One region of the Rhizobium sp. S96 genome, then DNA from elsewhere that is predicted to be linked to it. Evidence: predicted binding sites of a transcription regulator. Region 1 holds the regulator's gene; each other region holds the start of a gene.
The links. Region 1 encodes LexA, which represses DNA repair genes until DNA is damaged. Its sites were predicted from a motif close to TGTTCNNNNTGTGTTCNG; they were not measured.

Region 1 (5,078 bases):
TTGTGGCCCTGGGCGGCCAGTTCCTTGCGCAGCGTGTGGAAGACTTCCGAGCCCATGCGAACGGCTTCGCGGATGGAATCAGCGCCAACCGGCAGGATCATGAATTCCTGGAAGTCGATCGGGTTGTCGGCATGCGCGCCGCCGTTGATGATGTTCATCATCGGAACCGGCAGCAGGTGAGCGGAAGCGCCACCAACGTAGCGATAGAGCGGCAGGCCAGCAGCTTCTGCGGCAGCCTTGGCAACAGCGAGCGAAACGCCGAGGATGGCGTTGGCGCCGAGGCGCGACTTGTTCGGCGTGCCGTCCAGCTCGATCATGATGTTGTCGATCTGGATCTGGTTTTCAGCGTCGATGCCGCCGATGGCGTCGAAGATTTCCGTGTTGGCGGCTTCGACGGCCTTTTCAACACCCTTGCCGAGGTAACGCTTGCCACCATCGCGAAGTTCGACGGCCTCATGCGCGCCGGTCGACGCGCCCGACGGAACCGCCGCGCGGCCCATGCTGCCATCTTCCAGATAGACATCGACTTCGACCGTGGGATTACCACGGCTGTCGAGAATCTCGCGGGCGATAATGTCGGTAATTGCGGTCATCGGCTTTTCCTGCTTGAGAGTGGATAAATCGTTTGAAATCCGTCTTAATCGAAGATGCGCAAATTACAATGGCGCTTTGCGCATGCTTCGCAGCGATGTTCGTGCGTGGCCTATTACACGAACATGTCAGTCTTTTGAACGTCAGCCTTTCGCGATCGCGTCGAAGGCCAGGAGCTTTTCGAGAAGCCTCGGCATATCCTTGAGATAGACCATGTTCGGACCGTCCGACGGCGCGTTGTCAGGATCTTCGTGCGTCTCGACGAACACACCGGCGACACCGACGGCAACGGCCGCGCGCGCCAGCGTCTCGACAAACTCGCGCTGGCCACCGCTGGAACCACCCTGCCCGCCGGGTTGCTGGACCGAATGCGTGGCATCGAAAACCACAGGGGCGCCCATCGCCGCCATGATCGGCAGCGAGCGCATGTCGGAGACCAGCGTGTTGTAACCGAAAGACGCGCCACGCTCGCACAGCAGGATGTTCGGATTGCCGCTCGAATTCAACTTGTTGAGGACGTTCTTCATGTCCCAGGGTGCGAGGAACTGCCCCTTCTTCACATTGATCGTGCGACCCGTCTTGGCGGCGGCGACCAGAAGATCGGTCTGGCGGCTGAGGAAGGCCGGAATCTGCAAGATATCGACGACGGTGGCGACTTCGGCGCACTGTTCTTCGGTGTGAATGTCGGTCAGGACAGGGAAGCCATATTCCTTCTTGAGATCGGAAAAGACCTCAAGCGCCGTTTCCAGGCCGATGCCGCGCTGGGCGGACAGCGACGTGCGGTTCGCCTTGTCGAAAGACGACTTGTAGACGAGACCGATGCCGAGCTTGTCGCAGAGTTCCTTCAGCACGCCGGCAATCATGAACGCATGATCACGGCTCTCCATCTGGCAGGGGCCGGCGATCAGCGAGAGCTTGCCGGCGTTCGAAAACACCACCTGGCTGGTACCCTGGCCGACGGCTACTTCGGAATTTGTCTGGCTCATCGTTTCTCCTCGAAGGCGAAGAGCGCGCCCTGCCCGGACGCAGCCTTCACCAGAATTCGATTGTTCTTACGCGTGTAAGTGATCCCGTTAGCAGCCAAATGTGCTTCTGTCACGGCGAGATCAGCAACCTTGTAGACAATGCCGACCCCACGCAGACCGCGATCCGCGCTGGGCGCGACGAGATCGAAATAGGCATTCAACCCATCCGCCGACAAAATGCTGATGCGCACGTTCGGAGTGGCAAGGCTGATACCAAACGCCTCCTCCCGCACCGACGCCACGCCGGAGGCAAAACGCAGGAATGTGGCGAACGCCTTCGGATCCGGTGCCGCCAGCACGATCTCGGCGATACCGGTCACGCCGTTGACATGTGTCTCAAGCGCCTTGCGGTCCGTTGGCAGAGGATTGATCCGCTGGCAGGTGAACAGAAAGAAATCAGGGGCGCGAAGATCGGCGGCAAAGGCAAGCCGAAAGGCTGCGGTCGTCTCGGAACCATCCGGCATCTTCATCGGCCGAGCAAACTGCAGCATTTCGCCGCCGCTTATCCTGTCGGCGTGGAAGCGGGCGTGATCTCGATCGGCATCGGCGGTGCCGAAGACCACTGCCGAGAGACCGTCATCGCCGCAGCGGAAGCGAAAAGCACGATCGCGCGCAGTGAAGACGTTGCCCTTTTTGACCGACGTTTCATACGCATCGGCGCTCGCGATGCCGAGCGGCTCGAGGTATGTTTTGTCGGCGAAGAAGATGCAGGCGTTTTCGGTTCCGAACGGGTGGCGCGCATCCGCCGCGACGGTGAACCCAAGCTTGCCGAGACGCTCCCTGGCAAGGTCGATATTGGCGACGGGCAGCACCACGTGGTCCAGCGGATGAGCTTCACTCATGGCAGATCCTCTCCCGAAATCGCGAATGATGTGCGCTGCTAAGCGAGACAATGCAAGAGGCTACCGCCTCATAGATCGAATGAAGTGTAAAAACCGGACAATTCAGAGCCAAGTTTTACGAAAATTTAGCCACTTGCGGAACACATATGGAACATATAGTGTCTGTTCTGGCTTTGTTTCACAACCCTGGGGTCCGACTTCGATGCTCACGCGCAAGCAACAGGAACTTCTCCTCTTCATTCACGAGCGAATGAAGGAGTCAGGCGTGCCCCCGTCTTTTGATGAAATGAAGGATGCGCTCGACCTTGCGTCCAAATCCGGCATTCACCGGCTCATTACGGCGCTCGAGGAGCGCGGCTTCATTCGCCGGCTGCCGAACAGGGCACGCGCGCTCGAGGTGATCAAGCTTCCGGAGGCCTACAATCCGAGCCTTCAACGACGCGGCTTCTCGCCGAGCGTCATCGAAGGGAGCCTTGGCAAGCCTCAGCTGGTCACGCCTCCGGCACCGGCCAAGCCGGCACCAAGTACCGACAACGGCAATTCCGTTTCCGTGCCTGTCATGGGCCGGATCGCGGCGGGTGTGCCGATTTCGGCAATCCAGAATAACACGCATGACATCGTCGTCCCCGCCGACATGCTCGGCTCAGGCGAACACTATGCGCTGGAGGTCAAGGGCGACTCGATGATCGAAGCCGGAATTTTTGACGGCGATACGGTCATCATCCGCAATGGCAATACGGCCAATCCGGGCGATATCGTCGTGGCACTGGTCGACGACGAAGAAGCGACGCTGAAAAGGTTCCGCCGCAAGGGCGCATCGATTGCGCTCGAAGCTGCCAATCCCGCCTACGAGACGCGCATCTTCGGACCCGATCGCGTGAAGGTCCAGGGAAAGCTCGTGGGGCTTATTCGCCGTTATCACTAACGGCGACGTCAAAGGTGCCGCTGCGCCAGTCATAGGCGCGATGTATGCGCCATGGGCGTGATAGGCCATCATACGTCGTTGTCAGGACGGGCGCGCCCTGCTGATCGATGCGTATTTCGACCGCGCCACTTCTACGCAAAGTTTGGCCGGTAATAAGCATTGCGCCCGACCGACATTCGCGCAGACGAATGCGGGCCGGGGTAATGACGATATCGGCGGCGTCGCAAGCCGGCCCGAGATAGGCCAAATCCTCGATGACGTTGACGATATAGCCGTTGTCGAGGGTGGCGATACACCAGGCGCCTTTAACGCAGACGAAACTGTTTGCCGAGCCGTTCGCTGCGGCGTTGCGCATCGTGCGGAGCGCGGATCGCCGTTCGTCAAACGACAGAGCGTATGACCGGTCGTTGCGCTCCTTCGTCTTCTTGGGAAGTGTGGCCTTGATGAACGCCGGAGGCTGATGCTCTTCGGCGGCGAGGGCTCGCTGCCACTGGCCGAATATGAAGTCGGGCGGGCGCTCCCGGTTGGAGGCCATGCGGGTTCCGCGCAGAATTGCCACCAGGGATCCGTCTTCCGCAACAACGACATCAGGTGCGGGCAATGAAGGCAGCAACGCCACCGTGAATGTCGCGATACCGACGATGGCGGCGCCCAGATAGCGCAAACGCGTTCGCAGCAAAGTCAGGACCAGAAATCCGAGAACCGCTACCGGGAAATACCAGGACGGCAGGCGCCCGATATCGACATTGCCACCCCAGGACGACACGAGCTTGGCGATCCCGATGACGACATCGAGCCCGAGGCCGGCGATCTTCCACGGCAGCACATCGAGACCGAAGGGCGTCAGCAACATCGCAAGCATGCCCATGGGCATGACAACGAAGGATATGACTGGCATCGCCATGAGATTTGCCGGCAAGCCGTATGAGCTCAGCCGATGGAAATGCTCAATCGAAAACAACGCCGTCGAAAAACCGCCGATCATGGAGGTGAGCACGATGCCGCCGAAGAAGCGTGCGACGGCGACCACCGGCATGACCCATGGCAGCTTGAGAAAGGCGTTGTCGGTCGGCCTTCGCCCGGTCCAGATGGAATAGCCGGCGACCAGCGCCAGCGTCGCCGCAAAGGACATCTGGAAGCTGGGACCCAGGACCTCCGACGGCGACAGCATCACGATCACCAGCGCTGACAAGGCGACGTTGCGAAGGCTTATCGACGGTCGATCGAACAGGACCGCAACCAGCATGATCATCATCATGATGTATGCCCGCTCAGCCGACACGGCAAAGCCGGAAATCATGTAGTAGGCGGTCAACGCCACGAGAGCGCCGGCGGCGGCGATCTTCTTCGTCGGGTAGGCTTGGGCCACCGATGGCAGGAGACTGAGCGCCATTCGAAAACCAACAAAGAAGATGCCGGCGGAGAGGGCCATGTTGAGCCCTGAAATCGCGACAATATGAGCGAGTCCAGATTGTCTTAGGGCGGCCGTCGTCTCGCGGGAGATCGCACGTCTCTCGTCGGTGACAAGCGAGGCTGCAAAGGCGCCGGTGTCACCGGGGAGAATGGATCGAATGCGGTCTCCGATCGTGCTTCTGAGGCCGTATAGATATTCGATCCCCTCCGCCAGAAATTGCCGCTTATCGCCGGTCTCGGGTGCCACGGTCGCTGTTGGTGCGCCATAGAAGAAACCGTTCG
Region 2 (5,078 bases), on a different contig from region 1:
GAAAATGCGTCCGCCAGCGCCACGAGCCTCCAGCGACGGTTTCAGTGCCAAAGCGATCTGATCGGTAAGCGCGAGAATATCTTCTTCCGCGCCGATCGGCTCCATCAACCGGCGTTCGGCCGAGAGGCTGGCGACCGGCAGGCGTGGCGAAATTGGTTCCTCGTCCGTGCCTAGAGCCTGATCTAGCCGAAGAAGCACTGTTGCTCCAAAACGGCGCGCAAGCGGCGCACGTGGTGTTTCCATGAGGTCGCCGACATATTTCAAACCCATTTTTCGGAGCAAGGCGACGGTATCGTCGGCAAGGCGCAGTGCTGTGACGGGGAGAGGGGCGACTACACGCTCAGCCTCTATTTCATCAATGACGCCACCCTGACCGAAGCGACTGACGGCCCAGGAGAGGCCGGGCGAGGAGGTGATGGCGCCGCGGACGTCGAGTCCCATTTGAAGGAGCCGCGATAGAATATCCTTGAGGAGAGCCTTCTCGCCACCGAACAGATGGGAGCAGCCGGTAATATCGAGAAACAGGCCATCCTTGCCGTCGAGTGCGACGAGTGGCGTATAGCGATCGCACCAATCGGCGATGCCTTCAAGAAGGCGCAGGTCGGCGGCAGGATCTTCTTCGATTACTTCGAGCGTCGGGAAGATGGCGCGGGCTTCGGCAACGCCCATGCTCTTACGAAGGTTGATCGCTTCCGCGGCTTCGTCGAGCGCCGTCAGCCGCATGCTATTGGCGTAGCGGCCGGAGCAGACGATGGGTGGAGCCTTAGGACGATCATGCAGACGCCAGGAAAGCCCCCATCTTTTTCTTGATATCCGGTCGGTCGGCAGATGCGGGAAGTTCAGCGCCAGAATGCGCTGCGCGCTTGGTTGGAACGCGAGTGTCGGCTGATGGGCGGACAGGGAAAAACCGGCGGTCATGGGGGTTCCACTCCAGAAGAACGGAGAGCGGAGCCGGATTGCGGCTCTTCTCCAGGGTGAGGCGAAAGATCGGATTGCCGATGCTGCCGCCCAGCATCGAGCCATCCGGCATTGGCCGCGCCCGGGTTGACGCGGGTTCGGCCAGGAAGCGGAAAATGGCGCTGCTTGCCTCTTCCTCTCCCGCTTGCCGCAACAGGAAAAGCGGGCGCCCGGAGGACTTTGTCCGCAGGTTGAGTCGCCGGCTTTCGGTCAGTCCAAAGGGCTTCGGATTGCCGCGAACCTCTAGAATGGTGGCAGGAAACACACCGCTGGCAACGGCGGCTTCCGCGAGCCACAGCGCATCTTCCAATTTGCGCGGTGTCGCATGCAGAAATAGCCGAGGCTCCAGGCCGAAATCCTGCAGTCCGACGGCGTAGGGGCGTCCCGCCTCGATCGAGGCCACCGTATCCGCGATCCAAAGGATCGGTAGTTTGCCTCGTCCTTCCTCCTCATCCTGTCGCTGCAGCATGGCAGCGAGCGCCAGAACGAACCCGCTGCTTGCACCTGCATTGCGCAACAACCGGGTACGGACTTCGGTCAGGCCGTCGCGCGGTACGCCTCCTTCCAAGGCGTCGTCGATATCAGGTATTCCAATCGAAAGACGAAGCGTGTTTTCGGATTTTTCTTCCTTGAAACCGGCTTCAGCCAAGGCTTCGCCTTCCGCTGCAGCCAGGGCCGGTATCGGTTTTCCTTCAAGCTTTGCAATGGTTTCGCGGAGCGCAAAAAGACGCTCGCGCGTCACGGCCGGCTGTGCCATGACGTTCTCCAACTTTCTAATGTTCCTGTTATGTTCCTATAGATTCCAAAGGTCGGCCGAAGAGTCAACAGCCATATGATGTGAATTTATTCCTGCCTTTGATTCCGCTCTCGAAAATCGTGCGTAAAGGTTCTATATGGGCCGCAAAGGAAGGGAATTTTTATGGCCCGCATAGACCAGAGCGATAATTGGCAGGACCGCCACGCTCCGACGATCAGCACTTTCGAGTCTCTGGCGATGGAAGCTTACAGCCATCTGCCGGACGAATTTCGTGCGCTGACCACCAATCTGACGATCGAGATCGAAGACTTTCCTGATGACGACGTGTTCGAGGACATGGCGCTGGAAACGCCGTTCGACCTGCTCGGGCTTTTCGAAGGGCGCGGGATTTCGGAACGTTTCACCATGGAAACCGGCGAATTGCCGAACCGTATCCGCCTCTACAGGCGCCCGATCCTCGATTACTGGGCCGAAAACGACGAAACGCTGGGCGATATCATCACCCATGTTCTGATCCACGAGATCGGCCACCATTTCGGCCTCAGCGACGACGACATGGAGCGGATCGAGGAAAGTGCCGAGGAAGCCGCCGAGCGGTAGGCTTTACCTTATTGCTCGGAGAGTTTCATATCCGGGTGATAGTCCTTGCCTTCAACGTCTTTGACGATTGCCTGGCCAGCCATGACCTGGCCGGTTTGCGCATTGAAGGTGAGCGAGGGCGATCCGTGCAGAACCCAGCCCTTGTTGAGGGCATCGGTCACGCGATGGCAGAACGCGGCATCGTCCTGGCCGGTCAGAAGGCGGTAAAGCTTCATAAAATCGTCTTTCATTTCGCCGTTTGGCGCTCTGCGATCAGGCGGGCTTTATGAACCAGACTTTCGGCCTGGACAAGATGCAGCCGCTCGATCATCCGGCCATTGGCGTCGATGACATTGAGCCCATCGGTGGCCGGATCAGCGAAGGCGGCAATGATCGCTTCCGCCTCGGCGACGGCTGATGCGTCCGGACCGAAATGGCGGTTTGCCGCCTCGATCTGCGCCGGGTGGATCAGCATTTTTCCGTCAAACCCCATGGCGCGGGCCTCGGCGCATTCGGCGTCGAAGGCAGCTGCATCCTTGAAATCGTTGAAGACGCTGTCAATCGCGTCGAGGCCGTAAGCGCGCACGGCAAGGATGACCTGCATCAGCCACGGCACGAGATAGGTGCGGCCCGGCTGCGGCAGTACCCCTGTTTCCTTGCGCAGGTCGTTAAGGCCCACGACGAAACAATCCAGCCTTGAGCCCGCGGTTCGTCCCGCTTCGGCGATTGCTGCGGCGTTCAGTATGCCGCGCGGCGTCTCGATCATCGCCCATATGCGGAGGGTTTCGGGGGCATCGGCATCGGCGAGGAAATCGCTGACCGTCATGACATGCTGTGGCTCGTCCACCTTTGGCAGCAGCACCGCATCCGGCTCGAGCGCGGCAACCAGCTCCATATCGGCACGGCCGAAGTTGGAGGAAAGCGCATTGACGCGGATGATGCGCTCCTTGCCCTGAAGCGGCGCGCCGGCGAAGAAGGCGGCCAGATTTTCCCGTGCCTCGGCTTTCCGTTCAGGTGCCACGGAATCCTCGAGATCGAAGATCACGGCGTCGCAGTCCAGCAGGCGGCTCTTTTCAAGTGCGCGAGAATTGATGGCTGGAACGCTCAGCACCGAGCGCCGCAAACTCATTGAACGGGTCAGGGGATCTTGGCTCATCACGAATGTGTGCCAAGCTTTGTGACAGCTGGCAAGACAACAAAAAGCCATGCTCATCTTGCAGAGAAGGAAATGAAGGACCACATTCCTTTCCGAAGAAAGGTTTTAAACCCATGCAGAATATCCGTGCCATCTTCCTCTTGCTCGCAGGCATCACCGCCTTTGTTGCACTGGCGCTTCTCACCTTTTCGGTGACGCTCGCCGTCGGCGGCATCCTGACGGTGCTTATGGTTGGCCGCGCGCTTTCGATGAAGATGAAACCGGCACCGATCCGCGCTACGGCTAAGGCAAAGCCTCGCTCCGGCGAAACCATGCGCATCTGGAACGACGGGCGCGGCACGATCATCGATCTCTGATCAACATCGGCCCTGCATTAAATTTTTCCGAAGCTGTCGGCTTGCGCCATTCTCCTGCGTCCTTGAAGCAGCAAGGCATTTTGTCTGCTTCAAAACCCAAGCGAATGGAGGACAAGCATGGATACCGATACCCAGACGAGCAAAATGACGTTGCCGCCTGTGAAGAACAGCCTTCTGCCTTACATCACGGTCGATGGCGCCCTGAAGGCTGCGGAATTCTACAAGCAGGCTTTCGGTGCCGAAGAAGCCTATGTCGTTCCCGTTGATGAAAACGGACGGACGATGCATGTTCATCTCTATATAAACGGCAGCTCGCTCATGCTGAGCGATGCCTACCCCGAACACGGGCATCCGTTCCAGAAGCATCAGGGCTTCTCGCTGCAGCTCATCGTCGACGACATCGATTTCTGGTGGGATCGGGCAGTTGCTGCCGGTGCGGAGGTCGTCATGCCTGTCGAGCTGATGTTCTGGGGCGACCGCTATGGCCAGCTGCGCGATCCGTTCGGCGTCAGCTGGGCAATGAATGCGCCGGCCAAGACGAAATGACGCATAGGGCTGGCTTCGCCGAATCCGCGAGGCCAGCGCCATGGCGCAAATTTTCCTTCATTTTGGCGGAAAACTGGACTAAACGCTGATCAACACACTACGTCTGCTGAAATTGGAGGCCAGGCCATGGATAAATTCGTAAAGCTGACGGGCGTCGCTGCCCCTCTGCCGGTCGTCAACATCGACACCGACATGATCATTCCGAAGGATTACCTGAAGACGATCAAGCGCACCGGCCTTGGCAAGGGCCTCTTCGCGGAAGCCCGTTACAATGAAGACGGCTCGCCGAACGAAGATTTCGTTCTCAACAAGCCGGCCTACCAGAATGCCAAGATCCTCGTTGCCGGCGACAATTTCGGCTGCGGCTCCTCGCGCGAACATGCGCCGTGGGCGCTTCTCGATTTCGGCATCCGTTGCGTCATTTCCACGAGCTTCGCCGATATCTTCTACAACAACTGTTTCAAGAACGGCATTCTGCCGATCAAGGTCAGCCCGGAAAATCTCGACAAGCTGATGGACGACGCTTCGCGTGGCTCCAATGCGATCCTTACGGTTGATCTGGAAAACATGGAGATCACCGGTCCGGATGGCGGCATGATCAAGTTCGATCTGGACGAGTTCAAGCGCCACTGCCTGCTGAACGGTCTCGACGATATCGGTCTGACAATGGAGAAGGGCAAGGCGATCGACAGCTTCGAAAAGTCGAACGCGGCATCGCATCCATGGG
Region 3 (5,078 bases), on a different contig from region 1:
CATGGATGGTCTCGGGCGATAGCGACTTCCTGCTGCATTGCGTCGCCGAAAACCTGACGCGCTTCCAGGACTTCGTGATCGAAGTGCTGACCGCAAACGAGCACGTCGACACCGTGCGCACGATGCTGACGATCCGTCAGGTGAAGCGGCTGGGGCTAGTCGAGGTGTGATTGTGTTGGTAGGCCGCAAGCCTGCGCAATGCGGTCCTGAGGTGTAGGATGATGGTGGCGGGATCCGTCCACCATCACGCGCAAGACCAGATCTGTACTAGCTGCCCGTCACTTCGCTGTAGAGCGACGACTTCGTTCCGGCGACGTAGCCGATGCGTCCGGATATCCAGCCCATTGTTCGCGCGGCATCAAGCATAGTCTTGCCGCCGGTCAACGGGATGGCGATCAGCTGACCGAGCAGGATCACGGCTTTGAGCGGCACCGGCAGAACCCCGACGATCGCGGGGCGGCCGAGCGTCTGGCTCTTCCGCCGGATATGCGTGTTCGATTGATCTCGTGCGCGGCGATACTGATAGGCGAAGCTCAGGCGCTCTGGCGGGATCGTTTCATACACAAATGCATCCGAGACCCAGCCAGTGACAAGACCGGCACGGCGCACGTCGGCGTAAAGCTTGGAGTCCGTGCCGCCCGTGTAGCGCATCGCTTCGTCGAACCAGATGTTATGCGTCTTGAAGATCGAAAGCTCCGCCAGCCAGTTATTGGTGACGATCGTGACACGATCGGTCGAATTGAGGGTCGCGAGCTGCTTTGCGCGCGCCTCCTTCTGGGCGTAGCGGGCCTCGACGTTCTCGTACATTCGTTGCTGGATATAGGAGAGTTTGGCTTCGGGCGGACGCGAACGCAACGGTGCGCCGAGAAGGGCTGCATTGCTCCGGCGATAGCCGTCGATCATGCGGACCAGCCAGTCTTCCGCAACCTCCTCGTCGTCGTCGACGAACAGCAGGAGATCGGCGTCTGCGGCGATCGCTTCCTTGGCCGCGCGATTTCTGCCGAAAGGAATGCCGAGTTCCGTCTCCAGGACATAAAGGAGGTTAGAATTCGGGAAGTTCCCACGGTTGGCTTCCATAACGGCAGCGGCGGTCTGCTCCGTATCGTTTTCGACAATCAGAAACGTCACCGTGCAGTTGTCCGGAATAGTCATTCCTGCCCAGGAGCCGAGAAGCGCATTCAGCATCTCTGGCCGACGACGCGTCAGCGACGATACGAAAATCTTCAAGTGCTGTTCAGCTCTCGACATGGACCTATTGTTACCCGTTTGCACTATTGTTCATTCAAGCCGCCTTGTTTTTTAGGCGATCTCAGGAAACCCGTAAACATCGCGACGGCGCTATACAGACATATAGACCGCGTTCAGCCGCTGCGCTTCGCCCTCGATGCTGAATTTTTCCATCGCATGCGCGCGGGCTCTTGCCGACGCCGCATGTCGCCGGTCGGCCTCGTCCATGAAGCCTGCCGCGGTGTCGGCCATGGCTTGAAGGTTGTCGCGCGGTATGATGACGCCTGTCTCGTTTTCGCCGGTGACCAGCAGTTCCGGGAAGGCGCCAACATCCGTGGCGATCACGGGAACGGCAGTTGCCATGGCCTCGAGCGGGGTCAGGCCGAAGCCTTCCCAGCGCTGAGGCGCGATGAAAAGGTCGAGCGTACGGTACCAGTCGTTGATGTTGGTATGCTCGCCGACGAAGAGCATGCGGTCCGCCAATCCTGCGGCGGCGACGCGGTCCTTGAGGTCGTTCTCGAAGCTGATGTGCTGAGGCGTAGCACGCCCGGCAACGATGGCGATCCAGTCCGGCCGGGTGGGCAGCACGCGGATCATGCTGTCGACGAAAAGGTCGGTTCCCTTCTGGTGGCGGACGCGTCCGAAGCAACCAATGACATTCTTGCCGACGTCGAGCCCGCAGGCGCGCTTTGCCTCTGCCTTGTCTGCCGGGGGCGAAAATCGGGCGGTGTCGATGCCATGCATGACCACGCTGTTTGGCACTTCCAGATAGTCCGCGGTCCGGCCGCTGGTGGCGATGACGGCATCCATCCTGGAGACCAGCCATTTCGTCCAGCCGCTGTGGCGGCGCTGCGAAGCGGACGTGAATACGATCTTCAGCTTCATGCGCAGGATATCGCGCATGAAGATCGCCGGCAGCATCTCGATATTGCGGCGCGCATGCCAGATGCGGAAGCGCCGGCCGCGAGGTGCCGTCCAAAGTTGGAGGAGGTCTCTGAAACGGATGTGGGGCAGATCGACCGGCAAGCCGGGTCCCAGTGCCGCAACCCTCTGGCCGAGGGCGCGCTGCACTGGAATGAGCTGGATGATGGTCGACGTGACGCCGGAGAGCCGCTTCTTGAAGTTCGGCGCTATGATCTCGACGTCAGCAATATCGACAACAGCTGCTTGGCGGCGATCTGCCAATGTCCATCAGCCCCAGGTGATGGCGAGCACTTCGTAGGCCTTGGAGCCGCCCGGCGCGTTGACTTCGATCGAGTCGCCGACCTCCTTGCCGATCAGCGCGCGGGCGATCGGGGAGGAAATGGAGATGCGGCCCTGCTTCACGTCGGCTTCCTGGTCGCCGACGATCTGGTAGGTCTTTTCTTCCTCGGTGTCCTCGTCGACGAGCTTCACCTTGGCGCCGAACTTGATCGTGCTGCCGGACATCTTGGAAAGGTCGATGACTTCAGCGCGTGCGGTCAGATCCTCAAGCTCGCCGATGCGGCCTTCATTGTGGCTCTGCGCTTCCTTGGCAGCGTGATATTCGGCGTTTTCCGAAAGGTCGCCATGGGCACGGGCTTCTGCGATTGCCTCGATGATACGCGGGCGCTCTTCCTGCTGGCGCCAGCGCAGTTCTTCCTGCAGCTTGACAAACCCACCCTGCGTCATCGGTACCTTATCAACCATTTTCCTGTCCTTCAGTCCCTGTATCCGCTTAGGCGCAGACACAAAAGAAAACAGGTCCCGAAGTGGAACTTCGGAACCGTGCTACATCGTCATTGATTTGGGGTTATAGCAGATCGCCGCCGCGAATTTCCAGAAAATTCGATAACCTGACTTGCAACCTTCGGCGGCTATTCGCGCAAAACTTGAAAATCATCAATCGCAACGGCGTTTTCTTGACTGTTAGCGACGGAACATATAGTGAACATAGGCATGAAGAAGTCCCTTGAAGAGCGTTTGGCCATCCTTTCGGATGCGGCCAAGTATGATGCCTCCTGCGCTTCCAGCGGCACGACGAAGCGCGATTCCGGAACGACCGGCGGGCTCGGTTCGACGGAGGGTGCCGGCATCTGCCACGCCTATGCGCCGGATGGACGATGCATTTCGCTGTTGAAGATACTGCTGACCAACTTCTGCATCTACGACTGCGCGTACTGCATCAACCGCTCGTCCAGCAATGTGGAGCGGGCGCGGTTCACGCCGGAAGAGGTTATCTGGCTGACGCTGGAGTTCTATCGGCGCAACTATATCGAGGGGCTGTTCCTGTCCTCGGGGATCATCCGTTCCTCCGACCACACGATGGAGGAGATGGTACGGATCGTGCGCGAGCTGCGCACCACGCATAATTTCCGCGGTTACATCCATCTGAAATCCATTCCCGAGGCCTCGCCGCATCTAATCGAGGAGGCCGGGCTTTATGCCGACCGTCTGTCGCTCAACATCGAGCTCCCGACCGATCGCGGCATCGCCCAACTGGCGCCGGAAAAGAAGCCGGCCAGCATTCGTCGCTCGATGGGCGATCTCCGATTGAAGATCGAGGCGGCGTCCGAGCCGACATTGCAGACCAAGCGGCGCAAGCGTTTCGTGCCGGGCGGGCAGAGCACGCAGATGATCGTTGGGGCCGACGGGGCCAATGACGCGACGATTCTCGGGACCAGCGCGCAGCTTTATGGAAGCTATGGGCTGAGGCGCGTTTACTACTCGGCTTTCAGCCCCATTCCCGACTCTTCGAAGAACCTGCCGTTGATCAAGCCGCCCTTAATGCGCGAGCACCGGCTTTATCAGGCGGACTGGCTCTATCGCTTCTATGGTTTCGGGATCGACGAGATCACGTCCTCGCAGGACGGCGGGATGCTCGACCTCAATCTGGACCCGAAGCTTGCCTGGGCGCTCGGCAACCGCAGCGATTTTCCGGTCGATATCAACAAGGCGCCGCGCGAGACCCTGCTTCGGGTGCCGGGGCTGGGGACGAGGACGGTGAAATCGATCCTCTCGGCGCGACGCTTCCGAAAGCTGCGGATAGAGGACCTGACGCGGCTCGGTGTGTCGATCAAGAAGGTGCAGGCGTTCATTTCAGCCGAGGGCTGGTCGCCGCGCCGGCTGATCGACCGGCCGGATCTGAGGGCGATGTTCGACCCGAAGCCGGAACAATTGTCGTTGCTGTGATGATTACCGTGTTGCTGGAGGGCCGGGGAGAATTGGCCGAGTGGCGCGACGCGGCGCGGCGGCTGGCTGCCTCGGGTGTCGCGCCCGAGGAGATCGAATGGCGGGAGCGGTATCGCGAGACGGATCTGTTTGCGGCGCCTGATACCGTACCGAAGCTGCCGGCGCTCGAAGCTTCCAAGCCACTGACGGTGCCGCCCGCCTTCATCGGGCTTGCGGAGGCGGTGATCTGCCATAGCGATCCGATGCGGTTTTATCTGCTCTACCGGCTGCTTTGGCGGCTGCAAAGTGATCGCTCTTTGCTCGACGTCGCCTCGGACGAGGACGTGGCGAGGGCACGCGCGATGGACAAGAGCGTGCGGCGTGACGCTCACAAGATGACGGCCTTCGTTCGGTTCAAGGAGGTGGGGTCGGGGATCTCGCTCAACGGGCGGCGGAAGTTTCTCGCCTGGTTCGAGCCTGATCATCACATCGTCGCCCGCAAGGCGCCGTTCTTCCACAAGCGGTTCAACGACATGGACTGGGTGATTGCGACGCCCAGGGGCTCGGCTGCCTGGGATGGCGAGAAGCTGACTGTCAGCCATGATCCGTGCGAGAAGCCCGATCTCACCGATCCGGCCGACCAGCTGTGGCGGACCTATTACGCCAACATTTTCAATCCGGCGCGCCTGAAGGTGAAGGCGATGCAAGCGGAGATGCCGAAG
Region 4 (5,078 bases), on a different contig from region 1:
AGCCGGCAAGCTTGTAGAAGGTGCGTTCAAAACCAGGGTCGGTGACAACCGAGGTGCGGCCGGCGGCCAGAACCGGAATGAGGTCGCCGTAGCCCGGCTTGTCGAGACCGTCGTTCTTCAGCGCCCAGAGGAGGGTGATGAGCTCGGCCGGTGCCGGCTTCAGCAGCGCAGGAACGAAGATGTGGTAGGCGCCAAAACGAACGCCATAGCGGCGCATCGATGCGCGCGCATCCTGATCCAGCGACTTCACTTCTTCTGTAACGTCGCGACGGAACAGAACGCCGAGATTCTCAACCAGCTGGAAGGCGAGACCCTTTGCGAGGCCCTGCAGATCCTCGGCACGCGAAAGATCGTCGAGCGGCTTCAGAGCCGTGCTGATGTGATGGTTCACAAAGCGCTCGATGCGAGCAGCCACGTGATCACGAGCATTGCCCGTCAGCTGCTCGTCGGCAAGCAGCAGAACGCGCGGTCGCATGATGTGATCGCTGCCCGCCAGGCGCGCAACAGGGTCGCCGAGCCAGCGGATCAAGCCATCCGAGCTGATTGCCAGATCGCCATTGCCAGCCGCATGCAGACGCGCGGCGCGCGCCTCGAATTCAAGAGCAAGCGCCTTTTGCGAAGCAGTCTGAACTGCCTTGGCGTCTGGTCCATCCGCTCCCGAAACAGGCGTGAACCGGAATCCCGACAATTGTCCCACATGATGTCCTTCAACGAAGACATCGCCATTTACACTGATTTCTGCTTCCAGCATCGCATTCTCTCTCAGGCGCTTCATGAGCACAGATGTCCTGCGATCAACAAAGCGTTTCGTCAACCTTTCATGTAACGCATCGGACAATCGATCTTCGATTTCCCGCGTCTTTTCCTGCCAGTGTGTCGGATCAGCAAGCCAACCAGGCCGATTCGACACATAGGTCCACGTTCTTATCTGCGCGATTCGCGCCGAAAGCGTGTCAATTTCACCGTCTGTTCGATCAGCGCGATGCACCTGCTCGGCAAGGAAGTTCTCGTTTACCGTGCCATAGCGCACAAGATCCGAAAAGAGGGTGGATATAAGATCGGCATGTTGTGCCGGTGTAATACGACGATAGTCGGGTAGGGCGCAGGCTTCCCACAACTTTTCCACGCGTTCGGGCGTGGTGGCAAGGTCGGTGATTTCGGGATAGCGCGACAGCTGCTCCAATGCCTGCTGATCCACGGACGGAAGCGCGCGCGTCAGCCCTGATACGCGTGGCGCGGTCTCAAGGCTGGTCCGCAATCTCTGGATCGAGGCGAAGTCGAGGTCTTTCGTCCGCCACTGCAGCACCTTGACGTTGTCGAACTGGTGAGACTCGATGCGGTTGACGACCTCGTCGTCGAAAGGCTCGACCTGTCCGGTGACGCCAAAGGTACCGTCACGCACATGGCGCCCGGCGCGGCCCGCGATCTGGCCAAGCTCGGCTGGGTTGAGATTGCGGAACTGGTAGCCATCGAATTTACGGTCCTGCGCGAAGGCCACGTGATCGACGTCGAGATTGAGGCCCATGCCGATGGCATCGGTCGCAACGAGATATTCGACGTCACCCGCCTGGTAGAGGGCGACCTGAGCGTTGCGCGTTCGCGGGCTGAGCGCGCCGAGAACAACTGCCGCACCGCCGCGCTGGCGCCGAATAAGCTCGGCGATCGCATAGACCTCGTCAGCGGAAAAGGCGACGATGGCCGAACGCTGGGGCAGGCGCGTGATTTTCTTCTGGCCGGCGTAGAATAAGTGCGAGAGGCGGGGCCGCTCGACAACGGTGATGCCAGGGAGGAGTTGCTGGAGGATGGGGCGCATGGTGCCAGCGCCAAGCAGCAACGTCTCGTCACGGCCGCGCAGATGGAGAATGCGGTCCGTGAAGATATGGCCGCGTTCCAGATCACCCGCCAGCTGCACTTCATCGATGGCAACGAAGGCCGCTTTCGTCTCGCGCGGCATGGCCTCGACGGTGCAGACGGAAAATCGTGCATTGGGGGGCGATATCTTTTCCTCGCCCGTCACCAAGGCGACGTTCTGAACGCCTACCTTTTCAACGACACGCGTATAGACCTCGCGAGCCAGCAGCCGCAGCGGCAGGCCGATGACGCCGGTACCATGGGCGACCATGCGTTCAATGGCATAATGCGTCTTGCCGGTATTGGTGGGTCCGAGCACCGCGGTCACGCCGCGCCCGGACAATATCATGGGCTGCGATGTCAGTTTCTTGGTCCTGAAGGTAAGCGGGATGTCCCGAGGGTCGTTCAGCTCCTCTCTGAAGCACACCACACATGGACAGCCAGCCACCCAAACGCAAGGGTCGATTTTGAATTTGATGTCCTGAATGGATGCGCGAATAGCTTGCAGAATGCGCGTATTCCGATTCGGAACAGCTTGAGAACGAATCAGCGACGAATCGATGACTCCAGATGATTCAGTGTTTGTTCACGGCTAAGTATTGATTTTGAATCACTTTTTCCACAAGATGCTGAATCTCAAGATTCTCGCATTGCGGGTGTTCGAACGCTACCAAGCCATGTCAATGCTGATTCAGCTACGGCTGGGTTTTACTGATGTGACTGGCAAGCGAGCGGTGTTTTTTACGCCGCGATTAACGTCTTGATCAAAAACGGAACAAACGGACGACGAATCAGCGACTTTCGCGTTTTCGGCATTTGTTCACGGCAACATATTGTATTTAAATTGTTTTTTAACCATATGATTAGGTGGAAAAGTTGTCCCTCCCGCACAATTCGGCTAGTCGCCGTTAAGAATTAGCCGCGCCCGGATATCGCTTGATGCGCAGACGGTGGTCGGGAACAAAAATGTGACAAGCGTGTTTCATGTTCATTGAAACTCGAAATTCGCTGAGGCTACGAAACATGCTCGGAACCATACTTCTCATTATCCTTATTCTGCTTTTGATCGGCGCCCTACCAAATTGGGGTTACAGCCGCGCATGGGGCTATGGACCTTCCGGTGGTTTGGGGCTAGTTCTTGTAATTATTGTTATTCTTCTGCTGATGGGACGCATCTAGGCGCCCCAAAAAAACCTGGGAGATCTATGTCATGATGAAGAAAATCGTTCTCATTGGCGCATTGGTCGGCGCACTTGCAGCTTGCACACCGACCGAGCAGGGTACGGCGATTGGCGCCGGTAGCGGTGCCATCATTGGTGGCGCGATCAGCCACAGCTGGGGTGGTGCTGCCGTTGGCGCCGTAGCTGGTGGTCTCGTTGGCGCATTGATCGGCCGCTCGACTGAAAACCGGGGCTACTGCGTATACCGCGACAGATACGGTCGTCGTTACGAAGCACGTTGCCCGCGCAACTATTACTAAACTGAGCCGCGCGGTTACCTCCCGGTTGCCGCGCGCTGCCTGAGAATAAGAAAAGCGCTGGCATTTGCTGGCGCTTTTTGTTTGGTGGAGTGCACATAGAAAAAGCCGCGTTAGAGATAACGCGGCTTTTCTTGAATTGCGATCTGACGAAAATCAGTCCTTGGCGCGCTCGACGTAGGAATTGTCTTCCGTTGCGATAACGACGCGCGTACCGGCGTTGATGTGCGGCGGTACCAGGGTGCGGATGCCGTTCGACAGCATGGCCGGCTTGTAGGAGGACGAGGCCGTCTGACCCTTGACGACCGGTTCCGTCTCGGTGATCTCGAGGGTAACGTGACGCGGCAGTTCGAGTGCCAGCGCGATGCCTTCATGCATGGAGAGAATGCAGGTCATGCCTTCCTGGAGGTAGGCCTTCTGGTCGCCCATGGTGTCGACGTCGACGACGACCTGATCATAGCTCTCCGGGTTCATGAAGTGGAAGCCTTCGCCATCTTCATAAAGGAACTGGTGATTGACGTCCTCGACGAAGGCACGCTCGACCTGTTCGGTGGTGCGCCAGCGTTCGGAAACCTTCACGCCATCGACGATGCGGCGCATGTCGACCTGGGTGACCGGCGTGCCCTTACCGGGGTGAAAGTTCTGCGCCGTCAGGACGACATAGAGCTTGCCGTCCACATCAAGAACGTTGCCCTTGCGGACAGAAGAGGCGATAACCTTGACCATAAGACTTCCTTGTAACTCGGCTTTTGGCGTCGTAGAGGACTGTTCGTATGGCCCCGGAGACGCAATTGATTGTTCTTTGGGGGCGCAACTAACCTAAAATCCGGCAAATAGCCAGCCCTCGCGTTGGTCCATCCGGCTGAGACCCAATCGTATGAAACCCTCAATCGCCAGAGCATCTCCGTGGTGGACGCCAAGCGTTCATGCCGATCGCCGACCATTCCTGCTTGGCAGAAATGCAATTCAGGCGGCGTTGCGTGGCTATTTTGCGCGCGAGGATTTTATGGAGGTGGACACGGCCACGCTTCAGGTGTCCCCCGGCAATGAGGCGCACCTGCATGCCTTTGCCACGCAAGCATTGACGACGGACGGTCAGGCTGCGCCATTCTATCTGCACACCTCGCCTGAGTTCGCCTGCAAGAAGTTGCTTGCTGCCGGTGAAGAGCGCATCGTGTGCTTTGCGCATGTCTATCGCAATCGCGAACGAGGGCCGCTGCATCATCCGGAATTCACGATGCTTGAATGGTATCGTGCCGGTGAAAGCTACGAGAGCCTGATGATGGACTGCGTGCGGATCCTTGCGCTGGCGGCAGAGACGACGAAGACCGCCAAGCTTAACTATAGAGGCAAAGAGTGCGATCCGTTCAATGGTCCGGAACGGATCAGCGTGGCGGACGCTTTCAGACAACACGCGAACATCGACCTACTGGCCTCAGTCTGCGCCGATGGATCGACCGACCGCGACCATCTCGCAGCGGAGGTCCATCATGTGGGCATGCGTGTGGCTGATGACGATGGCTGGGCCGACCTATTCAGCCGCGTCCTTGTCGAAAAGGTGGAGCCACATCTCGGTTTTGGCCAAGTCACCATTCTTGACGAATATCCGGTTTGCGAGGCGGCGCTGGCGCGACCATCGGCACGCGATCCTCGTGTGGCCGAGCGCTTCGAGGTTTATGCCTGCGGCGTGGAGCTCGCAAATGGCTTTGGTGAATTGACAAATCCCGTCGAGCAACGCCGCCGTTTCGAG

Region 2: a site for LexA is predicted at 1,735-1,752, ahead of QTL94_RS12945 (ImuA family protein). Genes of this name have one in related genera too.
Region 3: a site for LexA is predicted at 3,122-3,139, ahead of QTL94_RS15580 (putative DNA modification/repair radical SAM protein). Genes of this name have one in related genera too.
Region 4: a site for LexA is predicted at 2,378-2,395, ahead of QTL94_RS13220 (helicase-related protein). Genes of this name have one in related genera too.

The regions. Positions count from the first base shown of each region.
Region 1 covers NZ_JAUDRY010000015.1:128,555-133,632, reverse strand. The annotation lists gene eno (phosphopyruvate hydratase) at 1-593, opposite strand, end outside; gene kdsA (3-deoxy-8-phosphooctulonate synthase) at 735-1,577, opposite strand; gene QTL94_RS18215 (VOC family protein) at 1,574-2,458, opposite strand; gene lexA (transcriptional repressor LexA) at 2,661-3,383, shown strand; gene QTL94_RS18205 (ComEC/Rec2 family competence protein) at 3,364-5,078, opposite strand, start outside.
Region 2 covers NZ_JAUDRY010000010.1:154,575-159,652, forward strand. The annotation lists gene QTL94_RS12940 (Y-family DNA polymerase) at 1-780, opposite strand, end outside; gene QTL94_RS12945 (ImuA family protein) at 773-1,714, opposite strand; gene QTL94_RS12950 (metallopeptidase family protein) at 1,877-2,314, shown strand; gene QTL94_RS12955 (DUF1737 domain-containing protein) at 2,323-2,529, opposite strand; gene QTL94_RS12960 (HpcH/HpaI aldolase/citrate lyase family protein) at 2,541-3,449, opposite strand; gene QTL94_RS12965 (hypothetical protein) at 3,563-3,805, shown strand; gene QTL94_RS12970 (VOC family protein) at 3,923-4,351, shown strand; gene leuD (3-isopropylmalate dehydratase small subunit) at 4,478-5,078, shown strand, end outside.
Region 3 covers NZ_JAUDRY010000012.1:156,107-161,184, forward strand. The annotation lists gene QTL94_RS15560 (Lrp/AsnC family transcriptional regulator) at 1-170, shown strand, start outside; gene QTL94_RS15565 (glycosyltransferase family 2 protein) at 268-1,227, opposite strand; gene QTL94_RS15570 (glycosyltransferase family 4 protein) at 1,339-2,412, opposite strand; gene greA (transcription elongation factor GreA) at 2,419-2,895, opposite strand; gene QTL94_RS15580 (putative DNA modification/repair radical SAM protein) at 3,145-4,377, shown strand; gene QTL94_RS15585 (UdgX family uracil-DNA binding protein) at 4,377-5,078, shown strand, end outside.
Region 4 covers NZ_JAUDRY010000010.1:213,569-218,646, forward strand. The annotation lists gene QTL94_RS13220 (helicase-related protein) at 1-2,200, opposite strand, end outside; gene QTL94_RS13225 (DUF3309 family protein) at 2,875-3,030, shown strand; gene QTL94_RS13230 (YMGG-like glycine zipper-containing protein) at 3,062-3,331, shown strand; gene efp (elongation factor P) at 3,485-4,054, opposite strand; gene epmA (EF-P lysine aminoacylase EpmA) at 4,206-5,078, shown strand, end outside.